DNA from 4 places in the Mesorhizobium sp. AR02 genome. Region 1 is predicted to be linked to each of the others. Evidence: riboswitches for the same ligand, from Rfam matches in the RefSeq annotation. Region 1 holds a riboswitch; each other region holds the start of a gene.
What was found. Region 1 has a riboswitch for cobalamin ahead of DBIPINDM_RS32715 (DUF1636 family protein). Riboswitches for the same ligand answer to the same signal wherever they lie in the genome.
Positions count from the first base shown of each region.

Region 2: linked by a shared signal. The riboswitch ahead of bluB (5,6-dimethylbenzimidazole synthase) and the one ahead of DBIPINDM_RS32715 (DUF1636 family protein) in region 1 are both predicted to bind cobalamin.
Region 3: linked by a shared signal. The riboswitch ahead of DBIPINDM_RS14645 (aromatic ring-hydroxylating oxygenase subunit alpha) and the one ahead of DBIPINDM_RS32715 (DUF1636 family protein) in region 1 are both predicted to bind cobalamin.
Region 4: linked by a shared signal. The riboswitch ahead of DBIPINDM_RS39925 (DUF1636 family protein) and the one ahead of DBIPINDM_RS32715 (DUF1636 family protein) in region 1 are both predicted to bind cobalamin.

Region 1 is NZ_CP080531.1:5,889,619-5,893,821, reverse strand. Features, by position in the region: gene DBIPINDM_RS32730 (NuoB/complex I 20 kDa subunit family protein) at 1-98, opposite strand, end outside; gene DBIPINDM_RS32725 (NADH-quinone oxidoreductase subunit A) at 89-454, opposite strand; gene DBIPINDM_RS32720 (winged helix-turn-helix domain-containing protein) at 788-1,987, shown strand; cobalamin riboswitch at 2,017-2,221, shown strand; gene DBIPINDM_RS32715 (DUF1636 family protein) at 2,261-2,689, shown strand; gene cobW (cobalamin biosynthesis protein CobW) at 2,692-3,729, shown strand; gene DBIPINDM_RS32705 (cobaltochelatase subunit CobN) at 3,850-4,203, shown strand, end outside.
Region 2 is NZ_CP080531.1:366,380-370,582, forward strand. Features, by position in the region: gene DBIPINDM_RS06420 (pirin family protein) at 1-199, opposite strand, end outside; gene DBIPINDM_RS06425 (DUF2277 domain-containing protein) at 240-506, opposite strand; gene DBIPINDM_RS06430 (exodeoxyribonuclease VII small subunit) at 605-856, opposite strand; gene DBIPINDM_RS06435 (histone deacetylase family protein) at 860-1,786, opposite strand; cobalamin riboswitch at 1,908-2,088, shown strand; partial or broken gene bluB (5,6-dimethylbenzimidazole synthase) at 2,208-2,717, shown strand; gene DBIPINDM_RS06445 (hypothetical protein) at 2,888-3,871, opposite strand; gene DBIPINDM_RS06450 (TetR/AcrR family transcriptional regulator) at 3,976-4,203, opposite strand, start outside.
Region 3 is NZ_CP080531.1:2,203,094-2,207,296, reverse strand. Features, by position in the region: gene DBIPINDM_RS14650 (hybrid-cluster NAD(P)-dependent oxidoreductase) at 1-775, opposite strand, end outside; gene DBIPINDM_RS14645 (aromatic ring-hydroxylating oxygenase subunit alpha) at 796-2,043, opposite strand; cobalamin riboswitch at 2,156-2,357, opposite strand; gene DBIPINDM_RS14640 (DUF680 domain-containing protein) at 2,851-3,051, shown strand; gene DBIPINDM_RS14635 (DUF680 domain-containing protein) at 3,123-3,326, shown strand; gene DBIPINDM_RS14630 (DUF680 domain-containing protein) at 3,394-3,633, shown strand; gene DBIPINDM_RS14625 (ABC transporter ATP-binding protein) at 3,712-4,203, opposite strand, start outside.
Region 4 is NZ_CP080531.1:7,318,773-7,322,975, reverse strand. Features, by position in the region: gene DBIPINDM_RS39945 (bifunctional helix-turn-helix transcriptional regulator/GNAT family N-acetyltransferase) at 1-67, shown strand, start outside; gene DBIPINDM_RS39940 (antibiotic biosynthesis monooxygenase family protein) at 324-638, shown strand; gene DBIPINDM_RS39935 (AraC family transcriptional regulator) at 692-1,525, opposite strand; gene DBIPINDM_RS39930 (winged helix-turn-helix domain-containing protein) at 1,676-2,395, shown strand; cobalamin riboswitch at 2,557-2,764, shown strand; gene DBIPINDM_RS39925 (DUF1636 family protein) at 2,786-3,253, shown strand; gene DBIPINDM_RS39920 (ABC transporter ATP-binding protein) at 3,250-4,038, shown strand; gene DBIPINDM_RS39915 (ABC transporter substrate-binding protein) at 4,086-4,203, shown strand, end outside.

The sequences.
Region 1 (4,203 bases):
AAGGGATCGTCCTCCCCCACCGGCCTGCCGGTGTTGGGATCGATGATGCCCTTCGGCTTCGGCGCGACGAGGGTGCCTGAACTGTCGTTCAATCCCATTCCAGCGCTCCTTTTTTCCATTCATAGGCAAAGCCGATGGTCAGCACTGCCAAAAACACCATCATCGACCAGAAGCCGAGCATGCCGATCTTCGAGAAGGATACGGCCCACGGAAACAGGAAGGCCACTTCCAGGTCGAAGATGATGAACAGGATCGACACCAGGTAGAAGCGGATGTCGAATTTCATGCGGGCGTCGTCGAACGAGTTGAAACCGCACTCGTAGGCGGAAAGCTTTTCAGGATCGGGATTGCGATAGGCCACCAGGAACGGTGCGGCCAGCAGCGCCAGGCCGACGACCAGCGCCACGCCAATGAACAGGACGATGGGCAGGTACGAACTGAGGAGTGCGTTCATGCAGCGGTTTTCCGTTGGCGCCAATCCACTTTGATTACAGCACCGGACCTTAATGCGGAAGCGTGACAGATTAACCGCTGAACCGTTTTAAGGGGCCTATGCTGCAACGCGGCGAGGGTTAGCGCAGCACTTCCAGCGAAGCAAGTCAAACCTTGTTCAAAACGCAGTGCTGGACGGCATATCCGAAGAAACTGGTCCGATCCGCTCCTGTTTGATTTCCTTCGCTTTTTACTCCACTTTTCTCTCCTGACAGGGTTGCCGCCAAAACCCTGCTAGCATGGCCTGGAATCACCCATCAAACCGCCGATCCCATCACCCTCAGAGTGACACCGAATGAAGGAAAAGATCTCCCTTGCCATGGCTCGGCGCATAGCACTCGCTGCTCAAGGATTTCTCGATCCCCGTCCAAATGGCACACCCGACCGCCGCCACTTCGCCCGCGTGCTCTCCCGCACCGGCCTGCTGCAGATCGATTCCGTCAGCGCGGTGGTGCGCGCTCACTATATGCCGCCTTATTCGCGCCTGGGGCCCTACCCGCTCGCTCTGCTCGACAACGCCGCCGTGACGCGCAAGCGCACGGTCTTCGAATACTGGGCGCACGAGGCCTCGTTCCTGCCGGTCGAGACCTATCCGCTGATGCGTTGGCGCATGCAGCGCGCCGAGCAAGGCGACGAGATGTATCTGGGGCTGGCCAAATGGGGCCGCGAGCATGCCGCCTATATAGAAGAGATCTACCGCGAGGTCGTCGCGCGCGGCCCGATCGCTGCTTCCGCGCTGGAAGGCCAGAAGGGTTCGGGCGGCTGGTGGGGCTGGAGCCATGCCAAGCACGCCTTCGAATGGCTGTTCTGGGCCGGGCGCATCACCACGGCACATCGCCGCGGCTTCGAGCGCTTCTACGACCTGCCGGGACGCGTGCTGCCGCAGGCGATCCTCGATCTGCCGGTGCCATCAGCCGGGGACGCGCACCGCGAATTGCTGCGCATCTCCGCCCGCGCCCATGGCATCGCGACATCGGGCGACCTGCGCGACTACTTTCGGCTGTCGCCGGCCGACATGAAGGGGCGGTTGGAGGAACTGGTCGAGGCCGGCGAGTTGGTGCCGGTGCGGGTCGAGGGCTGGGACAAGCCGGCTTACCTCCATAAGGACGCGCGCTTGCCCCGAAAAATCGAGGCGCGCGCCTTGCTGGCACCGTTCGATCCGGTCGTCTTCGAACGCTCGCGCTCGGAGCGGCTGTTCGACTTCCACTACCGCATCGAAATCTACACCCCGGCCGAGAAGCGGCAGTACGGCTATTACGTCCTGCCCTTCCTGCTCGGCGACAGGATCGTCGCACGCGTCGATCTCAAGGCCGACCGACCAGCGAGCGTCCTGCGCGTGCACGCGGCCTACCCCGAGCCCGGCGCACCGCCTGAAACAGCGGCGCAACTCTTCGAGGAACTTAAGCAGATGCAGGGCTGGCTTGGTCTTGAACGCATCGAAGTAACGCCGGTCGGTGATCTGGGTCCGGCGCTGGCCGACATCGCCGTGTCGTAAGCCCGCGTTGACTCCACTGCCCGCAAAAGCCTAAATCCGCTCCAGACGGTCCCTTGCCCGCAACGGCAGGGGCTAAGAGGGAATGCGGTGCGGGATGAAAATCTCAAATCCGCGGCTGTCCCCGCAACTGTAAGCGAAGAGCCAAGGCCGAAAGCCACTGGGGATTCCCGGGAAGGCGGCACCCAAGGCGATGACCCGCGAGCCAGGAGACCTGCCGTCTGCGACAAAAGAATCCGATCGCCCGGCGGGTTTCCGGGCAAGGAGCCCGGCTTTTTGGACCAGAACAGCAGTTTTTCGGCTGGCACAGCGGATATCTCGTCCGCCGACAGCGAAGCCTTGGCCGGCGTCACGATCATCGTCTGCGCCTCCTGTCGTGACGAAACCGGCTCCGACGCCCATCCCCGCGCCGGCGAACTGCTGGCTGATGACACGCGCCGTGCAGCGTCTGACGACCATATCCGCGTCCGCGCGGTAGAATGCCTCGGTAATTGCAAGCGCCGCCTCAGCGCTGCGATCCTGCGTGATGGCTGCTGGAGCTATGTGTTCGGCGACCTGACCGCGGCCAGCGGCGCCGACCTCGTTACCGGCGCCAAACTCTTCGCCACCTCGACCGATGGCCTCATTCCCTGGCGGGGCCGGCCTGGTTCGCTCAAGCGCGGCCTCGTTGCCCGCATTCCACCTCTCGACATGCTGAAGGACTAACCATGACCGCTTCCGTCTCCCGTGTTCCCTGCACCGTCGTCACCGGCTTTCTCGGCGCCGGCAAGACGACGCTGGTCCGCCACCTCCTGGAAAACGCTGGCGGCAAGCGCATTGCGATCATCGTCAACGAGTTCGGCGACATCGGCATCGACGGCGAGATCCTCAAAGGTTGCGGCATCGACACCTGCCCGGAGGAAAACATCGTCGAACTGGCCAATGGCTGCATCTGCTGCACCGTGGCCGACGATTTCGTGCCGGCGCTCGACAAAATCCTGTCGCTGACGCCGAAGGTCGACCATATCCTGATCGAGACCTCGGGCCTCGCTCTGCCCAAGCCGCTGGTCCAGGCTTTCCAGTGGCCGACGGTGAAGAGCCGCGTGACCGTCGATGGCGTGATCGCCGTGGTCGACGGCCCGGCGCTCGCCGAGGGCCGCGTCGCCAACGACATGGATGCCCTGCAGGCGCAGCGCGCTGGGGATGAGAGCCTCGACCATGACGACCCTGTCGAGGAAGTGTTCGAGGACCAGATCGCCTGCGCCGACCTGATCATCCTGTCGAAGAGCGACCTGATGGACGCCGCCGGTTCGGCGCGCGCCAACGCCATCATTGGCGAACACTCCGCCCGCGCCGTGAAGATCGTGCCGACGTCGCATGGCAAGGTCGATCCTTCCGTGCTGCTCGGGCTCGGTCTCGCCGTCGAGGACGACATCGAGAACCGCAAGTCCCATCATGACGGTGCCTTCGACCACGAGCATGATGACTTCGACACCTTCATTGTCGACATTGCCTCGGTCGCCAATCCGGACGAACTGGCAAAGCGCGTCGCCACCGCCGCCGAACAGGAAAACGTGCTGCGCGTGAAAGGCTTCGTCGAGGTCGGCGGCAAGCCGATGCGGCTCCTGCTGCAGGCCGTCGGCCCGCGCGTCAACCATTACTACGACCGCGCCTGGACGGCTGAGGACGACCGCCGCTCGCGCCTGGTCGTCATTGGCCTCAAGGGGCTGAACCGCCCGGCAATCGAGCGTATACTCGCCGGCTGACGCAAACCGCCCTAGCAATTCCAGGAAAAGTGTTTCACGGTTTTCCCACAGGAATTGCGTAAAAACAAGGAGATAGAGCGGTTCGCCGTTCCGTGAAACGGTGAACCGCGCTAGACCGCGATGCATATCCTCACCACGACCTCCGCCTCGCTCGACGATCTCGCCGAGCCGGTCGATCTGCGGCAGACGCCGGCGGATATCGTGGCCCTGTCCTTCACCGACAGCGACCTCGCCGGCCTGGCAGCAGCTTGGAAGGCGGATGCCGGCCGCCTGCCCTCGATGCGGCTGGCGGCGCTGCGCGACCTGCGCCACCCCATGTCCGTCGACCTCTGGATCGACAGCGTCGCCCGTCACGCCAAAATCATCCTGGTGCGCATCCTCGGCGGCTACGACTGGTGGCGCTATGGCTGCGACCAGCTTGCCTCGACCTCCCGCGAACGCGGAATTAAACTCGCGCTGCTTCCGGGCGAGAGC
Region 2 (4,203 bases), 1.9 Mb from region 1:
CCTGGCTGCCGCGCAGGATCGCCGGGCCCATGCGATCGAAAAAGATGAACGGCCCGACCAGCCGCCTCTTGGCGGTCGGCAACGCCCGACGGACCTCGAAGCCGCCAATATCCTTGGCGTTCGGGATGACCATCAGCTCGATCTGGTCGCTGGCGAAGGCGTCGCCCGCTTCAGGGTCTTTCCCTGGAAAGAAGCTCATGGACTCTCCTTGTCAGCGGTCAAGGACCGCTTTGGCAGCGTCAGGCAAAGCGGATCGCCGCTTTTGCCCGCAGTTTGGCCGCCACCTCTTCGCGATTGCGCGGGTGCTGATGGGTTTCGAGTGAATCGAGCAGCTCGCGCGCCGATGCCGCGATGGCCTCGACCGCATGGTCGAATGCATGCTGGTTCTGTTTCGAGGGCCGTGTCGTTCCGCTCAGCTTGCGGACAAACTGAAGGGCCGCGTCGCGCACTTCGTCATTGGTTGCCGGCGGATCAAAATTGAACAGGGTCTTGATGTTTCTGCACATCGCTTCCGTATCTCCTCTTGTCCTGGGCGCCATATCAATGGCGACGAACCTTATCCTCAATCACGATGATGTCCAAAACTCGGTGAACGGCTCGCGCCTCAGTCCGCGTCGAGCGGCTCCGTGCCAACCGGCTTGCCGTCGCGCGACAGCCTGATCTTCTCGACCTTGTCCTCGGCGGCCTTCAGCAGCCGGTCGCAATGCGCCTTCAGCGCCTCACCGCGCTCATAGATGCGGATCGACTGGTCGAGCGGCACGTCGCCACGCTCCAGATCATCGACGATCTTCTCCAGCGCGTCGAGTGCCTGCTCGAAGCTCATCGCCTTGACGTCTTCGTTGGTCTCAGCAGCCATCATTCATCCTTTCATCAGTCGGCCGACATGGGCGGCGACCGAAAATGCCAGTCCCTGCAGATCGTAGCCGCCCTCGAGCAGGCTGACGAGCCTGTTGCCGCTGTGGCGGGCCGCACGCTGCATCAGCTGGCCGGTCGCCCAGTCGAAATCGTCCTCGGTCAGATTGATCTCGGCCAGCGGGTCGCGATGGTGCGCGTCGAAGCCGGCCGAAATGATGATCAGATCCGGCGCGAAATTGTCGAGCGCCGGCAGGACACGCGACAGGAAGGCATCGCGAAACACCTCGCTGCCGGTCTGCGGTGCCAAAGGCGCGTTGACGATGTTGCCGGCGCCGGTCTCGCTCTTCGCGCCGGTGCCGGGATAGAGCGGCATCTGGTGCGTCGAACAATAGAGCACCGACGGATCGTCCCAGAAAATATCCTGCGTGCCGTTGCCGTGGTGCACGTCCCAGTCGACGACGGCGACGCGCTCGACGCCATGCTTCTTCTGCGCATAGCGCGCGGCGATCGCCGCCGTGTTGAAGAAGCAGAAGCCCATCGCCGTGGTCTTTTCGGCATGGTGGCCGGGCGGACGGGCGGCGACGAAGACATTGTCGGCGCGGCCGGTGAAGACATCGTCCACAGCCGCGTTGGCCGCGCCGATCGCGGTGATCACCGCCTGCCAGCTCTTCGGGCTGGCGGTGGTGTCGGCATCGATACGGGCAAGGCCCTCTTCGGGAATGGCGGCGCGCACACGCGCGACGAAATCGGCAGGATGGGCGTAGAGGATGGTGGCCTCATCGCCTTCAGGCGCCTTGACGCGATCGAGCGCGGCAAAGGCTTCGTCGTCAAGCACGCGCTCGATAGCGCGCAAGCGGTCCGGCCGCTCGGGATGGCCAGGCGGCGTGATGTGCTCGAGGAAGATCGGGTGGGTGTAGAGACGGGTTGTCATGCTCCCTATCTAGTGCCCCGGCGCGGCGATGGCCATGCATTGCGGCTTGATGACTGGGGAAAATCACGCCTGCGTCTATTGGCGTCGCTGCGGGGATTGGCGCTGCCGGCGCTTCGGCGTAAGGTCGCCGCCACTGCCTGGTGCCCGCCGCAAGCGGGAGAATCGGGAACACGGTTGAATTCCGTGGCGTGCCCAACGCTGTGAGGGGGACCGCGCCGGTAAATGCCACTGTCGATGACGGGAAGGCACCGGACGCGGGTTGATCCTGAGCCAGAAGACCGGCCTGGCAGGCATCGTCATCCGCATGGTCAGGCGGACGACATTGATTGCAATCGCAAGGGGACGAGCGATGCCGGAAGCCATGACCGCTCCTATGGGCGACGGATTTGACCAGATGGCGCGCGACGCGGTCTACCGCGCCATGTTCACGCGACGCGATGTGCGCAGCCATTTCCTCCCCACCGCGCTCGACGACGAGGTGCTGGCGCGGCTGCTGCTTGCCGCCCATCACGCACCATCGGTCGGCTTCATGCAGCCGTGGAACTTCATCGTCATTCGCGACGCCAAACGGCGGGAAAAGGTGCGCGACCTGTTCCTTGCCGCGCGTGAGCAGGAGCTGCCGGCCATCGAGGCAGAGCGGCAGGCGCTCTACCGCAAACTCAAGCTGGAAGGCATCTGCGAAAGCGCGCTCAACATCTGCATCACCTGCGACCGCCAGCGCTCGCAGGGCTCACCGCTGGGACGCTGGCACAATCCGGAGATGGATCTCTACAGCACGGTCTGCGCGGTGCAGAATTTCTGGCTGGCGGCGCGGGCCGAAGGCGTCGGTGTCGGCTGGGTCAGCATCATCGAGCCGCAAGCGTTGAAGAGCCTGCTGGCCATTCCCGATCACGTGACGCCGATCGCCTATCTCTGCGTCGGCCGTGTCTCGGAATTCGCGCCGAAACCGGACCTCGAAACGCATGGCTGGGGCCGACGCCTGCCGCTGCCCGAGCTGATCATGAGCGAGACGTTTTCAGGGCAAGGTGAGGCGCCACTCAAATCAGCGGTGGCACACCTCAACACCGTTGCTGTTGCGTCGGCGACCACCTGCCCGGCCGATCAGCGCGTCGCGCCAGCCGTGCCCCAGCGCGAACCGCCGAAGGAAGCCAGCGCCTTGTCCTTGAGTTCCCTGAACTTCGACGACGCCTCGGCCAGCCGGGCATCCCAGGCCGGATCGGGCACCTGGCCGGCAATGGTCTTGAAATAGACCTGCATCAGGCAAGCGATGGCGAACGGCTCGATGAACGCTGCCTTGAAAGCCCAGGCGAAGACGATGGCGAGCACGAAGGCCCAGCCGGCGAGCTGCCCTGGCATCATGAAGAGAATGGCGGCGGCCGGGGCCAGCATCAGCAGGAAGATGACGAACGACACGGCCCACATGATGATCGCCAGCCAGACGGCGTTCTTGACCATGGTCTTGCCGTTCTGGGCATAGAGCACGACGCCTTGGCGCGCGGTCTCGAAGGGCGAGGACGAATTGATGCGGATGTTGTAGCCGAGGATGATCTCGTCGACGTAGGTCAGCGACAGGCGGATCACCGTGTTGATGAACGAGACCAGCCCGCTCAGGCCCGGAATGGGCAGGAAAGCGGCGATGCCGCCGAGCAGGCCGGTGATGGCGCGGATGGCGCCCTTGACCAGCTGGTCGACGACGAAAAGGATGTTGGCCTCGGCGAACCGCTCGGTGACGACCTGCTTGGCATAGGCGATCTGGTTCTGGCCGTCGGGAACATCCCGGCCATCGATCAGATGAACCATGACGGCGATATGGCCGGCCTTGACGACGTAGAGGATGTATTCGCGGATCCAGTAGACGGCGATCGAGACGACGCCGAAACCGACCACGCCACCCCACAGGGCAAAAGACAGCGGCCCGTCAGGATCGGTGGAGATATGGCCGACGCCATAGCCGACCGAGGCGCCGGTGCCGGTCGCCATGATGTAGGCCAGCGTGATGCCGAAATAGACGATCATGCGAAAGACAATGAAGGGCCAGGTCCTGATCATGATGGACACCGACCTGCCGATCTCGAAATCCCACATGCTCCGAATCTCCCCTCAGAGATGGCTGCGGAGGATGCGCTCTGCCTGAAGATTGTCAATCGTGGGCGGTGCCAGCGAGGCGCCCAACGGGGATTTTAGTTCTGTTATGAACCTGGTTTCCTGAGCAGGCCCTCCAGCAGTTGCTTGAACGCCGCCACGACCATCTTCGACGTCGCTTCGGGGTCGTTCGAATTGGCGATCCGCTGCGCCGCCTGGCTGCTGGCGCCATTGATCAGCCGTGCGGCGGTCTCGGGGTCGACGCTCGGGACGACCACCCCTTCCCCCTGCAGGGCGGTCAGATGATCGGTCATTGAACCAACGCAGGCATTGGC
Region 3 (4,203 bases), 3.7 Mb from region 1:
CCGCGGGTGCGGCAAAGCTTTCCTGGTGGTATTTCGTCATATCGAAGCCGGCGGCGTCCAGCATGCCGCGCACGGCGCGCATGAAGGGGTCCGGACCACAGCAGAAGATTTCGCGTTCGCGGAAATCAGGCGCCAGCAGCGGCAGCCGGATGGCGTCGATGCGGCCCATATGGCCGTACCAGCCCTCGCGGCTCGACCGCTCCTCGATCATGAAACCGAGCGACAGGCCAGGCATATGGCCGCCGAGCAGTTCGAGTTCCTTGCGGAAGATGATCTCTTCGGCGCGCCGCGCACAGTTGACGAAGCCGACATCGGTCCATGGCGCGCAGTCATTCAGCCAGCGCAGCATCGACATCATCGGCGTCACGCCGGAACCGGCCGAGATGAACAGATATTTGGCCGCCGGATGGCTGTGCAGCGAAAAGTCGCCCGCCGGCCCATAGGCCTTGACGTGCGAGCCGGGCGCTAGGTGATCGAACATCCAGCGCGTGCCGATGCTGCCGGCCTGCGCCTTCACCGTCACCGCGATCGAGAACGGCCGCGACGGCGAGGACGACAGAGTATAGGTGCGCATCAGCGGCCCGTCCGATGTCGGCAGCTCCAGCGTCACGAACTGGCCAGGCTTGTAGCGGAACCAGGTCTGGTTGTCGGAGCGGAAGGTGAAGGTCTTGACGTCAGGCGCCTCGTCGCTGACGCCGATCACTTCCAGCACCTGCAGCCTGTCGTTCCACGGCGCCATCTGGTCAAGATGGCGATAGAGGCCAAGATCCGTCATCGCATTCATCCCTCAACCTCTCAAGCAACGCTGCGCAGGGCCGGCCGGCCATCGTCGGCAAGGCGCGGGCCGATGAAGCGCGCGTACCAGTCGACGAACTGGATCACGCCGCCCTCATGCAGCTCCGAATAGGGACCGGGTTCATAGGCCGGCGACAGGATCCCGAAGGCGTTTTCCTCGACGATGCGGCGGTCCTGGTCGTTGGTCTCGGTCCAGACATGAGTGAGTTCGGCAAGATCGTAATCGACACCCTCGACGGCATCCTTGTGAACCAGCCATTTGGTCGTCACCGCGGTTTCCGTCGCGCTGATCGGCAGCACCCGGAAGGTGACGGCATGGTCGATCAGGATATGGTTCCAGGTCGTCGGGTAGTGATAGTGCATCAACGTGCCGATGCGGTCGGCCGAGACGCTGTCGGAGAGGTTCTTCTTCACCGCCCGCTTGCCGGTCATCGTGTAGCTGACCGCGTCGCGCAGCAGCGGCGCGCGGGTGGCGCGGTATTGTCCGGCCGGGTCGATGCGGAACTTGCTCGGCAGGCCGGCTGCCTCGCATTTGGCCCAATGCGCCAGCATCTCCGGGTCGCTGTCGGCGCCTTGCACGCCGGTCACCGTCGGGGCTTCCGGGAAGGTCTTGCACAGCTCCGGGTGATTGCCGGCGCAATGGTAGCACTCGCGGTTGTTCTCCCAGACCAGCTTCCAATTGCCCTTCTCGACGATCGTGCTCTCGAAGGCGATCTTTGCTTCGCTCAGGCGGTGCGGCTTGAGGTAGGGTTCGATCATCGCCCGCATCGGCGCGAAGTCGGCGGGCTCCTTTGCCAGGCAGATGAAGATATAGCCGGCCACGCTTTCGCAGGCGACCGGCTTCAGCCCGAACTGGGTCTTGTCGAAACCGTCGGCCATCTGGCGGGCGAACAGCAGGCGGCCATCCAGTTCATAGGTCCACTGGTGATAGGGACAGACTAGCTTGGCCGCCATGCCCTTGTCGGTGTTGCAGACGCGGCTGCCGCGATGGCGGCAGGAATTATGGAAGGCGTTGATCTTGCCTTGCTGATCGCGCACCAGCACGACCGGATAGTCGCCGATCTGTACGGTGATGAAGCTGCCGGGCTTCGGCAATTCGCAATCATGGCCGATGAACAGCCAGTCGCGATACCAGATTAGCTCCATGTCTAGTTTGAAGTAGTCTGGGTCGGTGTAGAAGGGCTGCTCGAGTGAGAAACCCTCTCTGCGGCTGTTCAAGAGCCTCAGCATGTCGTTGCGCGCATCCATGTCCTGTCCTCATGCTTCAAGGACTGAACTGGTGGTGATTGAGGAAGGACCGGACGCAGGCCGGCGAAAACCGGGCATGCACCATCCGCCTCTTGACCGCCCACCGCGATCAGTCGAGTTCAAATTCTCGGGCTGGTTTCCGGGCTCTGGAGTGTCCTTGCGGACGATCGCGACACCTTCCCAGGCTTTCGCCCAGTGGTCTCCCGTTGCGACTTGAACTCCACCACCGTTGCGGGGGCAGCGCCGGATTCTGACCGGCTTCCCAATTCTCCGCCCCGTCGTCACGAAGCGGCACCTGAGATGCCCTGATCTAATCACGACAGCGTTTGCGACATCGGCATGAAAGCGACATCGCATCCATGTGGCGCGACACGCATGCGCAATGATCGGGTCAAGCACAGCGGTCACGAAAATCGTTTCGTTGGTGGCGGTGCCGGCTATCCAGATCGACCCGAAACGGCGGCAAAAAAGGTTAACGGTTTCGAAAAGTGACTATTAGCAGATTCTAAAATCGAACCGAACGGTTCGTTTCTGTTGACGGTGCGTGCAGGACGGTGTGAACGCTGAGCCTCCGATACAGTTGGTGATCGCAGCGCCGGTTTTGACTAACAGTTTGATATTAAAAAGAAAAATGTTTGGCTTAGAGGGCCTTGGTACAATTTCAAGTGGTGGATACTTGGTCCACACGGAACAACTTCGTGATTGGAAACGGCTAGCTGGCTTTCCCACATCGGGGCTGTCCGAACGACGCGATTTTAATCCCAAGACACGCCGCTAGACGGACGGAAAAATACTGGAGTACCCAAAATGAAAAAGATTGTTCTCACTGCCGCCGCCCTTCTGGCCATTTCCGGCAGCGCCTTCGCTGGTAGCGACCACTACGGTTCGAATGCCCCTGCAGCCACCGCTGCTGTCGACAGCTCGTACACCGCTTCGACCAAGAAGTCGGAACCGGCTGCTCAGACGCCTGTGCAGGGTGCTGACCACAACCTCTTCGGCAACAACTAACAGCCGATCCCGGCCGACGGCGGGCTTTTGTCCGCCGCTCTGGCCGACCTTCAGAAATTCAGGAGACTAACATGAACAAGTTCATCATTGCTGCTGCCGCCGTCCTGGCCATCTCCGGCAGCGCCTTTGCTGGCAGCGACAACTATGGCTCCAATGGCGCCAACCAGCCCGCTGTTGCTTCGACCGACAGCTCTTACACGGCTTCGATCAAGAAGTCGGAACCGGCTGCCCAGGCGCCTGTCAAGGGTGCCGATCGTAATCTTTTCGGCCGCTAACAGCCGATTCCGGGAGCGGCGGTTTGCCCCGCTGCTCCCGTGAAGCTCAAAATTCAGGAGACTTGAAATGAAGAAGATCATCCTTGCTGCCGCCGCCGTTCTGGCTGTCTCCGGCAGCGCCTTCGCAGGCAGTGACAATTACGGCTCCAATGGCGCCAACCAGCCTGCCGCGACTTCGGTTGACAATTCGCGCACGGCTTCGATCCGTGACAGCGGCTCGCCCGTCTACAAGCTGCTCAATTCATCGGGCGACGTGCAGAAGTCGATCCCTCAGAGCAGCGACCGGGACCGCTTCGGCAACCACTAACAGCCGAAGCCGATTCTAAAAAAGAGCGGCGGGCCATGCCCGCCGCTCTTTTTTACGCCGTCGAGATGGGGTTCTGTCTTAAGCCGCTTTTGCTTCCGGCTTCCGGAGTGCGAAGGAATGTCCGTCCGCATCGAAGATATGCAGGTCCTCGCCATTGGCGCTCAGCCGGAGCGTCGAGCCGCGCTTGACCTCGACATTGCCCGGCAGCTTTGTCACCAGCGGCAGGTCGGCGCGGCCGATGTCGACATAGACCAGCTGAACCTCGCCGAGCTGCTCGACATAATCGACCGTTCCCTCGAACAGATAATCCGCGCCGGTTGCGACCATGAGGTCTTCCGGCCGCACCCCGAAGCTTACCGCCGCACCCTTCGCCGAAGCAGGCGTCGTAATCGGCACCGTAGCCTTACGGCCGCCGACATGGCTGACGACGGTCGGGTTGCCGGTCTTGTCGATCGTCGCCGGCAGGATGTTCATGGCCGGCGAGCCGATGAACTGGGCGACGAACAGATTGCCGGGCTTCTTGTAGAGATCCATAGGCGTACCGACCTGCTCGATATGGCCGTCCTTCAA
Region 4 (4,203 bases), 1.4 Mb from region 1:
CGAGGAAGAGCCCCACCATTCCTTCGGCAAGGATCTGGTTGGCCAGAATTGGGATCTCGACCTATAGCGAACTCGCTTCGGCATCCGTTGCCATGATGCGCGGTTGTTGGCGGCTTGCGCCGATGCTATGGAACACGGGTCGAAAAGGACCCTGGAGCGGCAAACGGTAAACCCGCTCCCTTCCACCAACTGGAAGCTCCGTTCCCATCCCATATGGGAACCCACGGCAAGCCCACGGCGTGGTTTTACGCCTGGCTTGGCGTTCGGGGTTTTCGCTGATCGGCGTTCCTTCGTTTGCCAGCCGCCAACGAAGGAGAAGCAAAATGCCCATCATTCGCGCCGACACCGGCATCATCACCCAGATCAATGTCTTCACCGTGCCCGAAGGCGGACAGCAGGCACTGATCGATCTGCTGCGGGAGGCGGCAACGAGTTGCCGTGGCGTTCCCGGCTGGATGTCCGCCAGCCTGCACCGAAGTCTCGACGGCACACGTGTCGTCAACTACGCCCAGGCGCACGACCAAGCGGCCATGCGGCGGGTCTTCGAGCATCTGCGCAGCAGCGGCTTTCTCGATCGCAACCAGGCCTTGGGTCAGGCCCATCCCGGCCTCTACGAGGTCGCTCTCACCGTGGAGTAGGCGGAGCGGCGGACCGTACCTTGGCCACACACCAAGGTACGGTCGCGCGATACCTAAGATTTCACCGGTATCCAGATCTCCAGCCCGCCATTGCCGCTGCGCGGATCGAACTCCGGGCCATAGCGTTCGAATTCGGGCGCGTCCGATATCTCGTGCCCGGAGGCCGGCAGCCATTTGTTCCAGATCGTGTTGACGGTGCGGCGGATGGTCGAGATGTGCTCGCGATGCGAAAACACCGCATATTTCTGCGCCGGTATGCGCACGCGGCTGAATTCCTTGGGGAGGTCGGAAAAGTCTGACACTTCGACACCGGCGATGTAGTCGAAATTGCCGGCATCGTCGCCGTTGACGCAGACGCCATAGGCAACGTCGCCGGTCTCGCCCGGGATGTTGCCGATGTAAGGGCCGAAGCGTTGCCACTGCATCGGAATCGCGGCGCTGGTTTCGCAGCTGTAGCGTTCGCCGAGCCCGGCGATCAGGAACGGCCGGCTGGTCTCGAAGCGCGGTGGTTCGAGGTTGGCGAGAAGGGATTGGTCCATCAGGATCGGCTCCACGAGGTCGAGGGTCTTGGTCGAGCCTTGCGCGCGCACCAGCTCCGGCGTGGTGCCGAACTGGTCGCGGAAGGCACGGGTGAAAGCCTCATGCGAGTTGTAGCCGGCGTCGAGCGCCACCAAGAGGATGTCGGGTGCCCCGCCGGCCAGCCTGCGCGCCGCTTCGCTCAAGCGCCGCGCCCGCATATAGCCCATGACGGAGCGGCCGGTGGCGGCACCGAAGGCGCGCGTCACGTGGAAGCGCGACACACCGCTGCTTTGGGCGACGTCGTCGAGCGAGATTGCCTCAGGCAGATGGCTCTCGACAAACCACAGCGCTTTCTCGATCGGGTTCATGGCTCCTCGCATTTGGCGCGCTGACATTACTGACCGTGTCGACGGCCAGTTTGATCGAAATTGCGCATTGGGCAATAATGCATGTGTCCGTGCCGCGTCCGATGTGGGAATCGATGCTGCACGACCCAATGTCCGGGGAGGGGTGTCCCGATGAGGACGGCGGTTGCCGACCAGATTTTCCGTTTCGGCGGGTTCACGCTGGACCTGTCGATGGGAACGCTGCGCGGCGTCAACGAGCCGCTGTTCCTGCGCCCCAAGGCCTACGCGCTGCTTTCACACCTTGCCCACAACATGGGCCGCGTCGTGCCGAAATCGGAGCTGATGGATGCCGTCTGGCCCGGTGTCTACGTCACTGAGGATTCGCTCACGCAATCGATCCGCGAGATCCGCAAGGCGATCGGCGAGGACATGGTGCGCACCGTCCCAAAGCGGGGCTACATGCTCGCCGCCGGGGCCGAGGCAGCGCCCGAGATCGGCTCGCAACCGATCGTGGCGGTGGTGCGCTTCCGCAACGAGAGCGGCGATCCGGCCGACGAGGCCATGGTCGACGGTTTCGCCGAGGATCTGATCAACGGTGTCGCGCGCTTCGGCACCATCACGGTGCTTGCGCGGAACTCCAGCTTTTCCTTCACGTCGTTCGGCCGCGCCGAGTGGCCGCAGGTCCGTGCCCGTATCGGCGCCGACTATCTGGTGGAAGGGTCGCTGCGCCGTCAGGGCGAGCTTGTCGTCATGGCCATCAGCCTTATCGACATCGCCACCGCCGGCCAACTCTGGGGCGACCGCTACCAGTCGCAGGGTTCGGGCCTGTTCGCGATCGAGCGCGAGATCGTCGTTCACCAGCACGTTCTCAATCGGCGTTTCGGGCCCTGAAATCCCGATCGGCTTCTGAAAATTTTCCGATGTTTCGATGACCGTTACCGATCCGGGATTGACAGCGTCGCCTGGTGAGATATGTAATGTTATAACAAATTGATTTTGTGGATGCGTTCGAGCTCGGACCAAAAAACCGTTGCGGCGCGATCGGCGGAAAACTACGATGGCCCGGTGATGGTCCCCGCGTCGAAAGGCAAGGGGTGAAAAGGGAACACGGTGAAGCCCTCAAAGGGTCGAGGCCGTGGCTGCCCCCGCAACTGTAAGCGGTGAGCAAGATCCGACATGCCACTGGCCGGCAAGGCTGGGAAGGCCGGATTGCGCAAAGACCCGCGAGCCAGGAGACCTGCCATCACTGAGTTGACCGGACGGGGTGTGCCGGGAGGAAACGTGGACGTCGGTCTTGTCGGCCGGCTCGCCAACATCCTTCCGTCGCCAGTTTTGGAAAGTGACGGAAAGTTGGACGGCTCCATCGATCATCGCATCATCGTGTGCACGCTTTGCCGTGACGTTCCGACAGGGACCAGGTCGGGCGAAGCCTTGTGCAGCGATTTGCGTTCCCGGCTCTCGGCCCACCATGAACCCGCCGTGGCGCATGGCTTCACGATCGAAGGCGTTGAATGCATGGCGGGCTGCGCGCGGCCGCTGACGGTGGCCTTCCAGGCGCCGGGCAAGGCTTCCTACCTCTTCGGCTCCATCGACGCCGAGGCCGACGCCGGCGATCTCGTGCGATTTGCCAGGCTCTATGCGTCGCTGGCAGACGGCTGGTGCAATTCCGGACAACGTCCGCCGCGACTGGCCGGCAAGACGCTGGCCCGCATCCCGGCACCTGCCAAGCTTGCGGGTGATAGTCGATGACAATGCCGCTTCTTGAGGCCAGCGATCTGGGCGCCATGGCGAATGGCCGGGACTTGGTCCATGCGGTCAGCCTGTCGGTTGCCGCTGGTGATCGCCTCGCCATTATCGGCCCCAACGGCGCCGGCAAGACGACGCTGCTGCGCATGCTGTCTGGCATGCTCAGGCCAAGTTCGGGCGAGGTGAAGCTTGGCGGGCGCCGCCTGGACAGGATTTCTGCCGCCGAACGGGCATTGCACATCGCCGTTGTCGGCCAGACCGACCAGCCGGATCCGCGGCTGGCGGTGATCGACTATGTCGAGCTTGGCCGCGTCCCGCATGCCGGCCTGAGGCGCAGGAGCGAGGAACGCGACATTGTCGTCGACGCGCTGCGCCGGACCGGGCTGTTGCCGCTGCTTGGCCGCAGCATCGGCTCGCTGTCGGGCGGGGAACGTCAACGCGCCCAGCTTGCGCGCGCCATCGCACAGCAACCGAAAGTGCTGTTCCTCGACGAGCCGACCAACCATCTCGACCCGCGCGCCCGTGCGGAACTGCTCGAACTCGTGGCCGGCTTCGGCATGACGGTGATCGCGGTGCTGCACGATCTGGCTCTGGTGGCGCCCTTCGCCACCAGAGTCGCGGTGATGCACGAAGCGCGGCTGCATGCGCTGGCGGCGCCCCGTGAGGCGCTGACGCAAAAACTGATCCGCGAGATTTTCGGCGTCGACGTGTTTCGCCTGCGCCACCCCACCGAGGACCGCGAACTGACGGTGTTCGATGTTCCGAACCGCGCCGCGCCGCCATCCTGATCGAAACCTGCCTTCATCCGACACTGTTCAACCAAGGAGCAAAATCCGTGAAACGTCTCGCACTGTCGCTCGTCTTCTCGCTGCTGGCCTCGACGGCCTTCGCCTTCCCGGTCACGGTCGATAGCTGCGGCAAACCGCTGACCTTCGATGCACCGCCCAAGCGCG